4 regions of the Roseixanthobacter psychrophilus genome follow, and region 4 is predicted to be linked to each of the others. Evidence: predicted binding sites of a transcription regulator. Region 4 holds the regulator's gene; each other region holds the start of a gene.
The links. The regulator PhoB, encoded in region 4, activates phosphate uptake and scavenging genes when phosphate is short. The targets are predictions, from matches to a motif close to TGTCATNNANCTGTCAT.
Positions count from the first base shown of each region.

Region 1: a site for PhoB is predicted at 2,677-2,693, ahead of V5F77_RS21410 (arsenate reductase/protein-tyrosine-phosphatase family protein). Genes of this name have one in related genera too.
Region 2: a site for PhoB is predicted at 1,336-1,352, ahead of V5F77_RS07080 (acetoacetate decarboxylase). Genes of this name have one in related genera too.
Region 3: a site for PhoB is predicted at 1,635-1,651, ahead of phnD (phosphate/phosphite/phosphonate ABC transporter substrate-binding protein). Genes of this name have one in related genera too.

Region 1 is NZ_JBAFWT010000031.1:6,133-9,983, forward strand. Features, by position in the region: gene V5F77_RS21395 (GNAT family N-acetyltransferase) at 1-197, shown strand, start outside; gene V5F77_RS21400 (SDR family oxidoreductase) at 234-977, shown strand; gene denD (D-erythronate dehydrogenase) at 1,022-1,999, shown strand; gene V5F77_RS21410 (arsenate reductase/protein-tyrosine-phosphatase family protein) at 2,146-2,601, opposite strand; gene V5F77_RS21415 (hypothetical protein) at 2,854-3,828, shown strand.
Region 2 is NZ_JBAFWT010000005.1:47,522-51,372, forward strand. Features, by position in the region: gene hrpB (ATP-dependent helicase HrpB) at 1-115, opposite strand, end outside; gene V5F77_RS07075 (WD40 repeat domain-containing protein) at 278-1,273, shown strand; gene V5F77_RS07080 (acetoacetate decarboxylase) at 1,426-2,172, shown strand; gene V5F77_RS07085 (DUF3734 domain-containing protein) at 2,322-3,473, shown strand; gene V5F77_RS07090 (sulfite exporter TauE/SafE family protein) at 3,519-3,851, opposite strand, start outside.
Region 3 is NZ_JBAFWT010000008.1:109,233-113,083, forward strand. Features, by position in the region: gene V5F77_RS10320 (ArsJ-associated glyceraldehyde-3-phosphate dehydrogenase) at 1-335, shown strand, start outside; gene arsJ (organoarsenical effux MFS transporter ArsJ) at 335-1,612, shown strand; gene phnD (phosphate/phosphite/phosphonate ABC transporter substrate-binding protein) at 1,717-2,652, shown strand; gene phnC (phosphonate ABC transporter ATP-binding protein) at 2,678-3,532, shown strand; gene phnE (phosphonate ABC transporter, permease protein PhnE) at 3,529-3,851, shown strand, end outside.
Region 4 is NZ_JBAFWT010000024.1:30,672-34,522, forward strand. Features, by position in the region: gene pstA (phosphate ABC transporter permease PstA) at 1-248, shown strand, start outside; gene pstB (phosphate ABC transporter ATP-binding protein PstB) at 297-1,121, shown strand; gene phoU (phosphate signaling complex protein PhoU) at 1,141-1,869, shown strand; gene phoB (phosphate regulon transcriptional regulator PhoB) at 1,875-2,576, shown strand; gene V5F77_RS18945 (hypothetical protein) at 2,858-3,232, shown strand; gene V5F77_RS18950 (tripartite tricarboxylate transporter substrate binding protein) at 3,459-3,851, shown strand, end outside.

The DNA of each region.
Region 1 (3,851 bases), on a different contig from region 4:
TTGGTTTCAGTTTTGAAGGCATCTTCCGCCAGCACATGATCGTTAAGGGCCGCAGCCGCGACACGGCCTGGTTCGCCATGCTCGACCATGAATGGCCGGCGGTGCGCGCCGCATTCGAGGCTTGGCTTGCGCCGGAGAATTTCAGCCCCGACGGGCAGCAGAAGCGCCGGCTGGAGGACATCCGCGCCGGTCTGTGAAACGCAACCCCAAGAATCAATGCAAGAGGAAATGCCATGGGTGGACGTTTGGACGGCAAGACCTGCCTCGTGACGGCGGCAGGGCAGGGCATCGGGCGGGCGATTGCGGAGGCCTTCGCGAATGAAGGCGCGCGCGTCGTTGCGACCGACCTCGACGCCGCGAAAGTGGCCGACTTCAAGGGCGAGCATCGCGCGCTCGACGTGCTCAGCACGCCAGCCGTGGAGGCGCTGGCGCGCGAGATCGGCGCCATCGACGTGCTCGCCAATTGTGCCGGCTACGTGCACCAGGGATCGATCCTCGACACGAGCGAGAAGGATTGGGACTTCTCCTTCGACCTCAACGTGAAGTCGATGCATCGCACGCTGAAAGCCTTCTTGCCGGGCATGCTGGAAAAGGGCAGGGGCTCGGTGGTCAACATCGCCTCCGCCGCCTCCTCCATTCGCGGCGTGCCGAACCGCTACGCCTATGGCGCCACCAAGGCGGCTGTGATCGGGCTGACCAAGTCCATCGCCGCGGACTTCATCACCAAAGGCATCCGCGCCAACGCCATCTGCCCCGGCACCATCCAGTCGCCCTCGCTGGACGAGCGCATCGCCGCCGTCTCGGCCGCGACCGGGCGCAGCCTGGACGATGTGCGGGCGGATTTCGTCGGCCGCCAGCCCATGGGCCGGCTCGGCACCGCCGAGGAGATCGCGGCGCTTGCGCTGTATCTCGCCAGCGACGAGAGCGCCTTCACCACCGGGCAGATCCATATCATCGACGGCGGCTGGGCGCTCTAGGCGCCCGAGCTCCGCGCAGCGATGCCCCTTCAGGAGTCTTCTACATGCGCATTCTGGTTATCGGCGGCGCCGGCATGGTCGGCCGCAAGCTCATCGAACGGCTCGCGCGCGACGGGTCGCTGGGCGGCAAGGCCATCGGCCACCTGACCGCCCAGGACGTGGTCGCGCCGATCCCCATTTCCGCTCCGTTCCCCATCGAGGCGCGGGTGGGAGATCTCGCGGTGCCGGGTGAGGCGGCGGCCTTGGTGTCGTCGCGCCCCGACGTGATCTTCCATCTCGCAGCCATCGTCTCGGGCGAGGCGGAAGCGGATTTCGAGAAGGGGTACCGAATCAATTTCGACGGCAGCCGGGCGCTCTTCGAGGCGGTACGGGCCATCGAGGGCTACAAGCCGCGGCTGGTCTTCACCTCCTCCATCGCGGTGTTCGGCGCGCCGTTCCCGGATGCCATCGGGGACGAGTTCTTCCTGACCCCACTGACCTCCTACGGCACGCAGAAAGCCATGGGCGAGCTGCTGCTGGCGGATTATTCCCGGCGCGGCTTCTTCGACGGCGTGGGCATTCGCCTCCCCACCATTTGCGTGCGGCCGGGCAAGCCCAACAAGGCGGCCTCGGGCTTCTTCTCCGGCATCATCCGTGAGCCGCTGGCGGGGCAGGAAGCGATCCTGCCGGTTTCGGAGGATGTGCGCCACTGGCACGCCTCGCCGCGCTCGGCCGTGGGCTTTCTGCTTCACGCCGCTACCCTGGACACGGTGCCGCTGGGTGCCCGCCGCAGCCTGACCATGCCGGGGCTTTCTGTGACCGTTGGTGAGCAGATCGAAGCCCTCCGCCGGGTGGCGGGGCAGCGGGCGGTCTCCCTCATCCGCCGCGAGCCGGATCCGGTGATCGAGCAGATCGTTGCCGGCTGGCCGCGCAATTTCGATCCCGCGCGGGCGCTTTCGCTGGGTTTCCGTGCGGAATCCTCATTTGAGGAGATCATCCGCATCCATATCGAGGACGAATTGGGTGGCCAGATCGCCGTCTGAAGGCGTCGCTGATACCAAGGGCCGAGGAGTCTCACTCATCGGCCCTTGGTCGAGCCGGCCCCACAATTGAGCGAACCGGTCCGGCCTCGTCGAACACTATGGTCGTTGGCGGCGAACGATCCAAGCCACGACGGCGCCAGGGACCGTCAGGCGGCAGCGGCGAACGTCCGCGCACCAAGAACGCCGATGGCCGCGCGCAGGTCGGGCAGCAGCCGCCGATAAGCGAGACGGCGCTCGTGAATGTCGCCGAGGTCGGACACATCTTCCATTTGCCAATGATGATGATGCCGAGCGCTCGGCCGCAACGCGCTGCACTCGACGCTCGCACGGGCGCCTTGAACCAGGGAGACGACCGCGTCGATATGCGGTGCGCCGGGCAAGGTGAAGACCTCGATCGGTTTGCAGGAGAGGCCATCGGCAGGCACGCCTTCCGCGTGCAGGCATTCCACCGCCGCGAGATCGACCCGCGCCTGCAGCATCAGGCCGGCGCTGAAGGCCCGCAGATGCGGCTGGGTGTGGTTGGAAATGGCTTCAGCCAACAGGCTCAGGCCGGCATTGTCACGGCATACGAACAGGATCGAAGGCTTTGGCGCCAGCGCCATTTTACGTCTCCCAGGCAAGTGCGACCGAGCCCTCCCCGCCCCGAATCGCATCTGCCACAACCATAGATAGGGTATCCGACAGTGCGGTGACGTCCCCCGTACAGGCGACAAACGGCTGGGGATTGCGGTTTTTGCGGGTGGTCGACAGCCACGTTAACCAAATCGAAGGAAACACCAGCGATGCATCGCTTTAGGCCGGAGGAACACGATTCTGTGAGCAGTCCGGGCCTACCGGCTGATTCGGAGGCTGAAATGGCGAAGAGCGAAGTGACGAGCGCCGAGGTGAGCAAGATCGCTGCCAGGGCCCTGCGCGATCCCGCGAGCGTGACCCCTGACGAGATCAAGGCGCTGGCGGCTTCCGCACTGACCCAGGCCGCCGACAAGAAGGCGCCAAAGCCTGCGGCCGCCAAAGCCGGCCTCGCCAAAGCCACTCCTGCGAAGGCAGCCGTTGCCAAGACCGCTGTGAAAGCACCCGCGAAGGCTCCCGTTACGAAGAAGGCTCCGGCCCCCAAGGCGGCGCCAGCAATGAAGGCTGCGCCCGCCAAGGCCGCTCCCGCCAAGCCCGCTCCCGCCGAGAAGGCTTCCACCAAGAAGACTCCCAGCAAGCCGATCACGGTCGAGCCTGCCGCTCCTGTCGTGGCCGAGGTGCCGCAGGCCGCTGCCAAGGCGCCGGCTTCCAAGAAGCCGACTGCCAAGCCAGTTGGCGCCAAGAAGCCAGTCGCCAAGAAACCAGCCGCAGCCAAGGCCCCGGTCGCCGCTCCGGTCGCGATCGCTGCTCCGATTTCCGCCAAGCCCGCCTCGGTCAAAAAGGCTCCGGCCAAAGCTGCTGCCAAGCCCGTCTATGCCAAGGCTGCTCCGGCCAAGGGTCCCGTTACAAAGCCCGCCGTCACCAAGCCCGTCGCTGCCAGCGCCGCTTCTGCCAAGGCGACGAAGGGCAAGCCCGCTCCGGTCACCACCGCTCCGGTGCCCGCCGAGCCGGTGAAGGCCGCTTCTCCTGCGAAGCCGACCGCCAAGGTGAATGGCGCTAAGATTGTCGCAAAGCCGAAGACCGCCCCGAAGGTCAAGACCGCCCCCAAGGCCAAGGTCGCTGCTTCCGCACCGAAGATGGAGGCTGCGTCTGCACCTGCTGCGGATCAGGTTTCGCCGGCCAAAGCCGCCGCTCCCAAAGCCGCCGCTCCGAAGGCTGTGGCCTCGAAGCCGAAGACCAAGGCGCCCAAGAAGTCCTGAGATGACCGGGGGGCGCGGTCTCG
Region 2 (3,851 bases), on a different contig from region 4:
CCCGCGTGGTCTTGCCGGCGCCCGGGGGCGCGACCAGCACAGCGCTCGCCCGCTCGCGCAGCGTCGCGGTGAGGGCGGGGAGAACCTCGTCGATGGGCAAGCGGGTGTCGAACATGGACTGCTGGCTAGGAGGGGACAGCCCCTTAGGCCATCAATCGGCAGCGAAATCCAGAGGCGCGGCATCGCGGACGCCCCGGGCCATACCGCATGGCGGGACAAGCCCGAAGCCTTGGCTTATGAAGGCGGCATTCGACCGCCTCATGGAATGTCGCCCGAAATGCCGTCCACGCCGTCTTCGCTCACCGACAAGGTGCGCACCTTCGCCCTCGACGGGGCGACCGCCTCCGCCGCATTCCTGCGCGGCACCTGCGTGTTCATCGCCGAGACCGGCACCGCAACCCTGGTGGCCGATACGCCCCGGACGCTGGCGCTGCACGACGGCGTGGTGCTGTGCGCCGCCGGCGACGGACAGCGGCTCGTCACCGGCGGCGACGACGGCAAGGTGATGGAACTGCTGGCCGGCGGCGAAACGAAAACCATCGCCGCGCACAAAGGCCGCTGGATCGACCGCATCGCCCTCGGTCCGGATGGCTCGGTCGCCTTTTCCGCCGGCAAGACCGCCCATCTGGTTCCCGCGAAGGGCGAAGCACGGCGCTTTGAAGCGCCCTCCACGGTCGGCGGCCTCGCCTTTGCGCCCAAGGGGTTGCGGGTGGCTGTCGCGCATTACGGCGGCGTGAGCCTGTGGTATCCGAACGCAGCGGACGCCAAGCCCGAGCTGCTGGAATGGAAGGGCTCCCATCTCGGCGTGGCCTTCTCGCCGGACGGACGCTTCATCATCACCACCATGCAGGAGCCCGCGCTGCACGGCTGGCGCCTCGCCGACGGCGCCCATATGCGCATGACCGGCTACCCTGCGCGGGTGAAGAGCTTCGAATTCACCCATGACGGCAAATGGCTGGCGTCCTCCGGCTCGACCGAAGTGGTGCTGTGGCCGTTCGCCACCAAGGATGGGCCGATCGGCAAGCAGCCCTCCATGCAGGCGCCCTCCGCCAGTGGCGGACGCGTCACCATGGTGGCGTGCCATCCCAAGGACCCGGTGATGGCCTGCGGCTATGACGACGGCATGGTGCTGATGGTGCGCCTGACCGACGGGGCCGAGATCCTGCTGCGCGCCCCCGATGCCTCGCCGGTCTCCGCCATCGGCTGGCGCAAGGATGGCGGGGCCGTGGCCTTCGGCACGACGGGCGGCAGCGCCGGCCTGCTGGAGTTCTGAGCCGGCTGCGGTTGGGTGCGCCGATCGCCGCCCATCTTGCGCCACCATTGCGGAACCGTAATCGTCGCGGGGCTGTCACGTCGAAGAGCTATCGGCTAACGTCAGCGTCATCTCGCAGGCGCGAGATGCACCATGCCGGTCGGAGATGCTCCATGAAGATCGAGGACGTTCGCCGCAACGCCTACTCCATGCCCCTGACGAATCCCGCCTATCCGCCGGGACCTTATCGCTTCTTCGACCGCGAGTTCATGATCGTCACCTACCGCACCGACATCGAGGCTCTGCGCCGCGTGGTGCCCGAGCCGCTCGAAGTCTACGAGCCCCTGGTGAAGTACGAATTCATCCGCATGCCGGATTCCACCGGCTTCGGCGACTATACCGAGACCGGACAGGTGATCCCCGTGAAGTTCAACGGGGTCGAGGGCGGCTACGTCCATTCCATGTATCTCGACGATGAGGCGCCGATCGCCGGCGGTCGCGAGCTGTGGGGCTTCCCCAAGAAGTATGCCCACCCCAAGATGGAAGTGGAAAAGGACGTCCTGGTCGGCCGCCTGCACTACGGCAAGACCCTGTGCGTTGAAGCCACCATGGGCTACAAGCACAAGCAGGCCGACAAAGAGGCGGTGCTCGCCGCCCTGAAGACCCCGAGCTTCCTCATCAAGATCATCCCCCATGTGGACGCCACGCCACGCATCTGCGAGCTGGTGCGCTATTATCTGGAAGACATCCAGCTCAAGGAATGCTGGACCGGCCCGGCGGCCCTTGGCCTCTATCCGCACGTGATGGCCGATGTCGCCAAGCTGCCGGTGCTGGAAGTTGTCTCCGCCCTGCACCTGCGCGCCGATCTCACGCTCGGCATGGGCGAGGTCGTCTACGATTACATGACCGAACCGAAGTGATCGAACCCCAGGTGCCAATGCAGCGCTTGCGCTCCGGTGCCTGATTCGGCCTTCTTCAAATGAGAATGGCAGGTCCGGCCGGGCAATCCGCCCGCCGGCCCGGCGCGCGGATCGGGGCCGCTGGCCGGCACAGCTGGATGGGGAAAGACATGCACACGCGGATTTGTGAGAACCCCGACGACATCAGCGACATCGTCAAGGATTACGAGCGCATCGCCCTGGTGTTCCAGGGCGGCGGCGCGCTCGGGGCCTACCAGGCCGGCGTCTATGAGGCGCTGTCGGTTGCGGGCGCCGAGCCGAACTGGATCTCCGGTGTCTCCATCGGCGCCATCAATTCCGCAATCATCGCCGGCAACACGCCGGAAAACCGTATTCCGCACCTTAGGGAATTCTGGGAGACGGTCTCCGGCCGCAAGATCTGGCCGTTTACCCCCGACGGCGACATCTTCCGCGCCCTGCGCAACCAGATGAGTTCCTACGCCACCATCAACCTGGGACAGCCGGGCTTCTTCAAGCCGCGCTGGCCCAACCCCTGGCTTCTGCCGACCGGGGCGGAGGGTGCCACCAGCCTCTACGACACCTCCCCGTTGCGCGAGACCCTCGTGAGGCTGGTGGATTTCGACCTCATCAACAGCCGGCAGAAGCGCTTTTCCGTCGGCGCCACCAACGTGCGCACCGGCAACTTCATTTATTTCGACAACACCACCCACCGCATCGGACCCGAGCACGTGATGGCCTCCGGCGCGTTGCCACCGGCCTTCCCGCCGGTGCGCATCGACGGCGAATATTACTGGGATGGCGGCGTGGTCTCCAACACCCCGCTGCAATGGCTGCTGGATCAGCCGGACCATCCGGGCGCGCTGGTGTTCCAGGTGGACCTGTTCAGTGCGCGCGGCGACCTGCCGCGCGACATGTTCCAGGTGATCGAGCGGCAAAAGGACATCGGCTATTCCAGCCGCACGCGCTACACCACCGATCTGTTCCGCCGCGTCCAGCTTCTGCGCACCAAGCACGCAGAGGCGGTGCTGCGCATTCCCGAGCAGTTGCGCACCGAGGAGGACCAGCGGGTAATCGCCGATTACGAGCGATCCGGCACGGTCAACATCTGCCACCTGATCTATCAGGAGAAGGATTACGAGCGCGATTTCAAGGACTACGAATTCTCGGGCACCTCCATGCGCGACCATTGGGCTTCGGGGTTCGAGGATACGGTGAAGACCCTGCGCCATCCCGAATGGCTGGCGAAGCCGGACAAGAGCAAGGCCATCGTCATCCACGACGTGCACCGCATTGAGGACTGACGTCGGCGCCCCGGCCTCCGGCCGGGGTTCGCCCGGCGATGCCGGTCACAGGAACAGGCTGCGGGCGACCATGAATAGGCCCAGCCCCAGCAGGCCGGCGAAGAAGCATGTGCGGAAGGTCGCGGGCGAGAAGGTGAGGCGCATGCGCCGACCCATTTCCATACCGATCAGCGCCGGCACCAGCGCCACCAGCGACAGCATCACCGCGTGTGGATCGGCCAGCGGGGCATCGCCGCCGGTGAGGGCGAAGGCGAGGGTGAAGTTCGCCACGGTGAAGGTGAGGCCGAGCGCCTGGATCAGGTCTTCCCGGTCCAGCGCCAGGGATTGCAGATAGGGCGCGGACGGCATGACCGTTACGCCCGTGGTGCCGGTCAGGAA
Region 3 (3,851 bases), on a different contig from region 4:
GCAAGCTGAACGGCCATGCAGTGCGCGCCCCGGTGCTCAACGCCTCGCTCACCGATTGCGTGTTCGAGCTCAACCGCGAGACGACGGCGCAGGAGGTGAACGCTTTGTTCGCCGAGGCGGCCTCCGGCGCGCTCAACGGCATCCTCGGCTTCGAGCCGCGTCCCTTGGTTTCGGCGGACTATGCCCGCGACACCCGCTCCTCTATCGTGGACGGCCCCTCGACGCTGGTGACCGACGGCACCCTGCTCAAGGTCTATGCTTGGTACGACAACGAGATGGGCTATGCCTGCCGTATGGTGGACTTGGCCTGCCATCTCGAACAGGCGGGGCTGTGATGGCAGCCCCCTCCTCCTCCGGCATCCGCAACTACGCCATCGTGACAGCCGCCTATTGGGGCTTCACGCTGACGGACGGCGCGCTCCGGATGATCGTGCTCTTCACCTTCTTCAAGCTCGGCTATTCGCCCTTCACGCTCGCCTTTCTCTTCGTGCTCTACGAGGCGGCCGGCATCGGGGCGAACTTCATCGGCGGCTGGCTCGCGGGCCGCTTCGGCATCACGCGCATGCTCACGGTCGGCCTGACGACGCAGATCTCCGGCTTTCTGATCCTGTCGGCGGTCTCCCCGTCCTGGGAGACCGCCCTGCTGGTCCCCTGGGTCGTCGCCGCGCAGGGCGTCTGCGGCGTCGCCAAGGATCTGACCAAGACCGCATCCAAGTCCGCCATCAAGGTGACCGAGGCCGACGCCAAAGGGGGTAACGCGAACAGCCGCCTATTCCGCTGGGTGGCGTGGTTCACCGGATCGAAGAACGCCATGAAGGGGTTCGGCTTTCTGCTCGGCGGCGCGCTCCTCGAACTCATCGGCTTCCGTCCCGCACTGTGGCTGATGGCTGGCGCGCTCGCCCTCGTCCTGGCCGGTGTCGTCTTGTCGTTGCCGCCCATGTTGGGAAAAGCGAAGTCAAGCAAGAGCATGAAGGAGCTCTTTGCCAAGAACCGGGGCGTGAACCTGCTCGCCCTGGCCCGCGTGGCCCTGTTTGGCGCGCGCGACGTCTGGTTCGTCGTCGGCGTGCCGGTCTTCCTCTACGGGTCTGGCTGGACCTTCATCATGGTGGGCGGCTTCCTGGCCCTGTGGACCATCGGCTACGGCATCGTCCAAGCTGCCGCACCCGCCGTCGTGACCCGCAGTCCGGACGGGCTCTCCCGGGAGGTCCCCGCAGCGCGATGGTGGGCCCTCGCCCTCACCCTGATTCCGGTCGCGATGGCAGGCTGGCTTGCCTTCGCACCGCCCCATGCGGACGTCGTGCTGGTGGCGGGCCTATCCATTTTCGGCATCGCGTTCGCCGTGAACTCCTCCCTGCACTCCTACCTGATCCTGGCCTATGCCGGATCGGAGAAGGCCGCCGAGGACGTCGGCTTTTACTATGCGGCCAATGCCGCCGGACGGTTCATCGGCACGTTACTTTCCGGCCTGCTCTACCAGATTGGCGGAATCTTCGCCTGCTTGGGTGGGTCGGCCCTGATGCTCGCCGTCTGCTTGCTGACAACCTTGCTGCTGCCGACCCATGCCAATGCCGCCGAGAACACAAACCCGCGCCGCGCCCCGGCGGGCGGTTGATCCCGCTGCGTCGTAGTCGGCGCGTCACACAACAGTCGTATTGAACCTGCGATCCAATCGGAGATGAAGCCATGTCGCTCCTGCGCTCCCTGACGTGTGCCGCCATGCTCGCGGCGACCATGCTGACCCCCAGTTTTGCCCATGCCGAGTTCAAGCTCGATCCGCGCTTCACCGACGCCAACGGCGACATGGTGGCTGATACGCCGTCCGACCCGGCGAAGCAGCTGGACCCCGACACCCTCATCTTCGCCTATACCCCGGTGGAGGATCCTGCCGTCTACGCCAAGGTGTGGCAGGAATTCCTCGATCATCTCGCCAAGGTGACGGGCAAGAAGGTGCAGTTCTTCCCCGTGCAGTCCAATGCCGCGCAGTTGGAAGCCATGCGCGCCGGGCGCCTGCACGTGGCCGGTTTCAATACCGGCTCCAACCCCATCGCGGTAGCCTGCGCCGGCTTCGTGCCCTTCACCATGATGGCGGCGAAGGACGGCGCCTACGGCTACGAGATGGAGATCATCACCTATCCCGGCTCCGGCATCACCAAGGTCGAGGACATCAAGGGCAAGAAGCTGGCCTTCACCTCGGAGACCTCCAATTCCGGCTACAAGGCGCCGTCCGCGCTATTGAAGTCCCAGTTCGGCATGGAGGCGGGCAAGGACTTCGAGCCGGTGTTCTCCGGCAAGCACGACAATTCCATCATCGGCGTGGCCAACAAGGACTATCCGGCAGCGGCGGTCGCCAATTCGGTGATGAAGCGCATGATCGCCCGCGGCGTCATCAAGCCCGAGCAGGTGGTGACGATCTACAAGTCACAGACCTTTCCCACCACCGGCTACGGCTATGTCTACAATCTGAAGCCCGAGCTGGCCGCCAAGGTGAAAGAGGCGTTCTTCGGCTTCAACTGGGAGGGAACAGCCCTGCAGAAGGAGTTCCAGTCCGCCGAGCCGCCGCAGGAGAAGTTCATCCCCATCACTTTCAAGGACACTTGGGCAGTGGTGCGGCAGATCGATGACGCCATGGGCGTCAGCTACACCTGCAAGTAAGCTCCGGCGAGAGAGAGATTGCGGGATGCTGACCATCGCCGGCCTGTCCAAGCGCTACGCCAAGGGGGACAAGGCCCTCGACGATGTTTCGCTCGGCATTCCCGCCGGCCAAGTGGTTGGGCTGATCGGTCCCTCTGGTGCCGGCAAGTCGACCCTCATCCGCTGCGTGAACCGGCTGGTGGAGCCCTCGTCCGGCTCCATCCGCCTGGGCGACACCGAGATCACCCGCCTCGGCGGGGCGGGCCTGCGCCGCGCGCGGCGGCGCATGGGCATGATCTTCCAAGAATATGCCCTGGTGGAACGCCTGACCGTCATGGAGAACGTTCTCTCCGGGCGGCTCGGCTATGTGGGCTTCTGGCGCGCCTTCCTGCGCCGGTTTCCCCAAGCCGACATTGACCGGGCCTTCGCCGTGCTGGATCGCGTCGGACTGATGGATCACGTGGACAAGAGGGCCGATGAGCTCTCCGGCGGCCAGCGCCAGCGCGTCGGCATCGCGCGCGCGCTGGTACAGGAACCCGACATTCTGCTCGTGGACGAGCCCACCGCCAGCCTCGATCCCAAGACCTCCCGCCAGATCATGCGCCTGATCGTGGAGGTCTGCGCCGAGCGCCAGCTTGCGGCCATCGTCAACATCCACGACGTGGCGCTGGCGCAGATGTTCGTTCAGCGCATCATCGGCCTCAAGGCCGGGCGCGTCGTGTTCGACGGCCCTCCGGACGCACTCGATACGGCGGCCCTCACCGCCATCTATGGCGAAGAAGACTGGTCGCGCACCATTCGCGAAGCCGAGGACGATGCGGTCGAAGAAGCCGCCGCCCAGGATGCGGCCCGGCTCGTGCGAGCACAGACGACGCCCACCGCCGTCGCGAGGGCATTGTGAACGCCGATCCTGCCCTCGCGCGCCGCTGGCGCCCTTCGCCGTTTATCGCCAATCCCTGGCTGCGTTATGCGCTGCTCGCCGGCGCGGCACTCTATCTCGCACTCGCCTTCGGCAGCGTCGAGGTCAATTGGGCACGCCTGTCGGATGGCTGGGCGCGCGGCCTGCGCTTCGTCTCGGGCTTCCTGGAGCCAAATTTCTCGCGACGCTGGGACGACATCGTCCAGGGCATGATCGAGAGCCTGACCATGACGGTGACCTCCACCGTGGTGGGCATCGCGATCTCGATTCCGATCGGCATCGGCGCCGCGCGCAACCTGGT
Region 4 (3,851 bases):
GCGTCCTGCTCTCCATCGCCCGCGCCGCCGGCGAGACCGCGCCGCTGCTGTTCACCTCGCTAGGCAACAATTCATGGTCGACCGATCTGTCGGCGCCGATGGCGAGCTTACCCATCGCCATCTATCAATATGCCGGCAGCCCCTTCGATGACTGGGTTGCCCTGGCCTGGGCCGGTGCCCTGCTCATCACGGTGTCCGTGCTGGTGCTGAACATCGTCTCCCGTCTCTTCCTCGCCCGGGCGGGCTGAGCGCCTGGACCCCTGGACAACCGCACATCAAGATCCAAGAGGCCGAAGATGAATTCCGCAGTGGACCCCACCTTCAACATCGCATCGTCCGTCTCGGCCAAGCCCGATGCGGTGCAGGCGCCGACCAAGATCAAGGTGGAGAAGCTCGATTTCTATTACGGGCAGAACCATGCGCTGAAGAACATCAATTTCGAGATCCCCGAGAAGCGCGTCACCGCGATGATCGGTCCCTCGGGCTGCGGCAAGTCCACCTTGCTGCGCGTGTTCAACCGCATGTACGATCTCTATCCCGGCCAGCGCGCCGAGGGTGGCGTCATGTTCGATGGGGTGAACATCGTCGGCAAGGACCTGGACCCGACCGTCGTGCGCACGCGCATCGGCATGGTGTTCCAGAAGCCGACCCCGTTCCCCATGTCGATCTATGACAACATCGCCTTCGGCGTGCGCCTGCACGAGAGCCTCAACAAGGCGAAGATGGACGAGCGGGTGGAAAGCTGCCTGCGCAAGGCCGCCATCTGGGAAGAGACCAAGGACCGCCTGCACACCTCGGCGCTCGGCATGTCCGGCGGCCAGCAGCAGCGCCTGTGCATCGCCCGCACCATCGCCGTGCAGCCGGAAGTGATCCTGCTGGACGAGCCCACCTCGGCGCTCGACCCGATCTCCACCTCGAAGATCGAAGATCTGATCGACGAGTTGAAGCAGGATTTCACGATCGTCATCGTGACCCACAACATGCAGCAGGCGGCGCGCTGCGCCGATATCACGGCCTTCTTCTATCTGGGAGAATTGGTTGAAGTCGCGCCATCCGACGTGATCTTCACCAATCCCAAGCAGATCAAGACCCGCGACTACATCACCGGCCGCTTCGGCTGAGCGAACAAGGATCTGCGAGATGTCCGACCATACCGTCTCGGCCTTCGATGCCGAGCTGAAGGAGATCGGCCGCAAGGTCGTCGAAATGGGTGGCCAGTCCGAGCGCATGGTGGCCGATGCCGTCGGCGCCCTGATCCGCCGCGATACCGCCGCCGCCCAGCGGGTGATCCTGCTCGACACGAGCGTCGATCACCTGCAGCGGGAAATCGAGGAAAAGGCCATCCTCTGCATCGCCAAGCGTCAGCCGGTCGCCAGCGACCTGCGTGACGTGGTGGCTTCGATCCGCATTGCTTCCGACCTGGAACGCATCGGCGATCTCGCCAAGAACGTGGGCAAGCGCGTGCTCGCCATCGAAGGGGAATACCATCCCCAGAAGCTGGTGCGCGGCGTCGAGCACATGTCCGACCTGGTGCTTGAGCAGCTCAAGGAAGTGCTGGACGCCTATGCCAGCCGCGACAAGGCCAAGGCCGTGGACGTGTGGGTGCGCGACAGCGGCATCGACACCATGTACACGTCCCTGTTCCGCGAGCTTCTCACCTATATGATGGAAGATCCGCGCAACATCTCGGTGTGCACGCATCTGCTGTTCTGCGCGAAGAACATCGAGCGCATCGGCGACCACGCGACCAATATCGCGGAAACCATCTATTACATGGTGTCCGGCCAGGTATTGTCGGACGAACGCCCGAAGGCGGATGTCTCCAGTGAGACCACCGTTGCTTTCCCGGGGGTTAGCCTTCAGGGGTAAAATCTGTGGCTGCGCGTATCTTGATTATCGAGGACGAGGAACCGCTGACCCTTCTGCTCCGCTACAATCTGGAGTCCGAGGGCTATTTCGTCGAAAGCGTCGGACGTGGCGACGAGGCCGAGACCCGGTTGCGCGAAAGCGTGCCGGATCTCGTGATCCTCGACTGGATGCTGCCGGGGTTATCGGGCATCGAACTGTGCCGCCGCCTGCGCACCCGTCCGGAAACGGAACGCCTGCCAGTCATCATGCTCACCGCAAGGGGCGACGAGACCGAGCGCGTGCGCGGCCTTGCTACCGGGGCTGACGATTATGTGGTGAAGCCCTTCTCCGTGCCGGAACTGTTGGCGCGCGTGCGCGCCCTGCTGCGCCGGGCGAAGCCGGAGCATGTCGCCACCCTACTGCGGGCCGGCGACATCGAGCTGGACCGGGAGACCCACCGGGTGCACCGCTCCGGCCGCGAGGTGCATCTCGGGCCAACCGAATTCCGCCTGCTGGAATTCCTCATGCAGAGCCCAGGACGGGTGTTCTCACGGGAGCAATTGCTCGACGGGGTGTGGGGGCAGGACGTCTATATCGACGAGCGCACCGTGGACGTGCATGTCGGCCGGCTGCGCAAGGCGATCAATCGCGGGCGCCAGTCGGATCCGATCCGCACCGTCCGTGGCGCCGGCTATTCCTTCAACGAGATGTTCGCCCGCGTTCACTGAGCGGATGACGAGGAAGGCCCATGGGTTGACTCATGGGTCTTCGGCCAAGCTTGGGCCTTCGGTCAAGCTAGCGCGGCGCCTGAGCGTAGCCCTCCCGGCCCCGTTCGGAAGCCGCTGGTATGATGCGGTCCGCGCTCAAGGCGGCATCATCCGAAGGTTGCGGTAGGTCATCCCAAACGAGGATATCGGCGTCCTCCCGTGTGATGGCCGCCCGATGGGGCCATGGCTAAACGTGAAGGCAACGGAGGATTTGGCCTCCAGTCTTCACGAGACCCTGCGCTATGGCCCAAGAGTCCCATCCCCTGCCGCCGTTCTCCGCGTCCGTATCCCGCGTGCGGACGGCATCCAACGCCAGCGCCGTGCGCCGCTGGAACGCGCTCCTGGCGGTGTGCCTCGGTGGCATGCTGCTCGCCTCGGCCTTCACCAGCGCTAGGGCGGGTGAGATCTCGCCGCCGCTGAATTGCGCGGAAGCCGCGTCGATCATCGCCCGCTCGGGCGCGGCGATCATCCGCAACTCACCGACCACCTACGACCGCTATGTGCGCGACGGCAGCTTCTGCGGCCCGGATGGGGCCACGACCCCGGCCTTCGTTCCGACCTGGGACAATCCGGATTGTTTCGTCGGATACAGCTGCGGCAATTTCCCTTCGCGCTAGCGCCGGAGCCGCTCAGGCTCAATCGCGCTCGGCGGCGAATCCCGCTCCAACTCTTGGATAGAGAAGGTTCACCGATCAGATGGGCCACTCAATCTGATCGGAACGTGTGCCAGGTGGCGCCGGATCGGCTGCTCCGCTCCTCCAAGCTGCGCCGATGGTCGAATAGGTGAGGGGCTTCTTCCTCAGCGTAATCTTGCCTTAAGATGCGCGCCGAGGAGACCCAAGCATGAAGAAAATCCTAGGCATCGTTGCCGTGGCCGCCACTTTGTTTTCAGGGGCGGCACAGGCGCAGGCGCCCGTGCAGCAAGATTATCCAAACCGGCCGATCCGGCTCGTTGTGCCGTTTGCGGCGGGCGGTTCCACCGACATCGTCGCCCGCATCATCGCTGCGAAGATGAGCGATATTCTCAAACAGCCCGTGGTGGTGGAAAATCGCGGCGGTGCCGGCGGCAATGCGGGGGCAGCCTCCGTCGCCCGCGCCGCGCCGGACGGATACACGGTGCTGATGGGCACGGTCGCCACCCATGCCATCAATCCCGCGCTTTACGCCAAGATGCCCTATGACCCGGTGAAGGATTTCGCGCCGGTCTCGCTGCTGGTGAATGTGCCCAATGTGGTG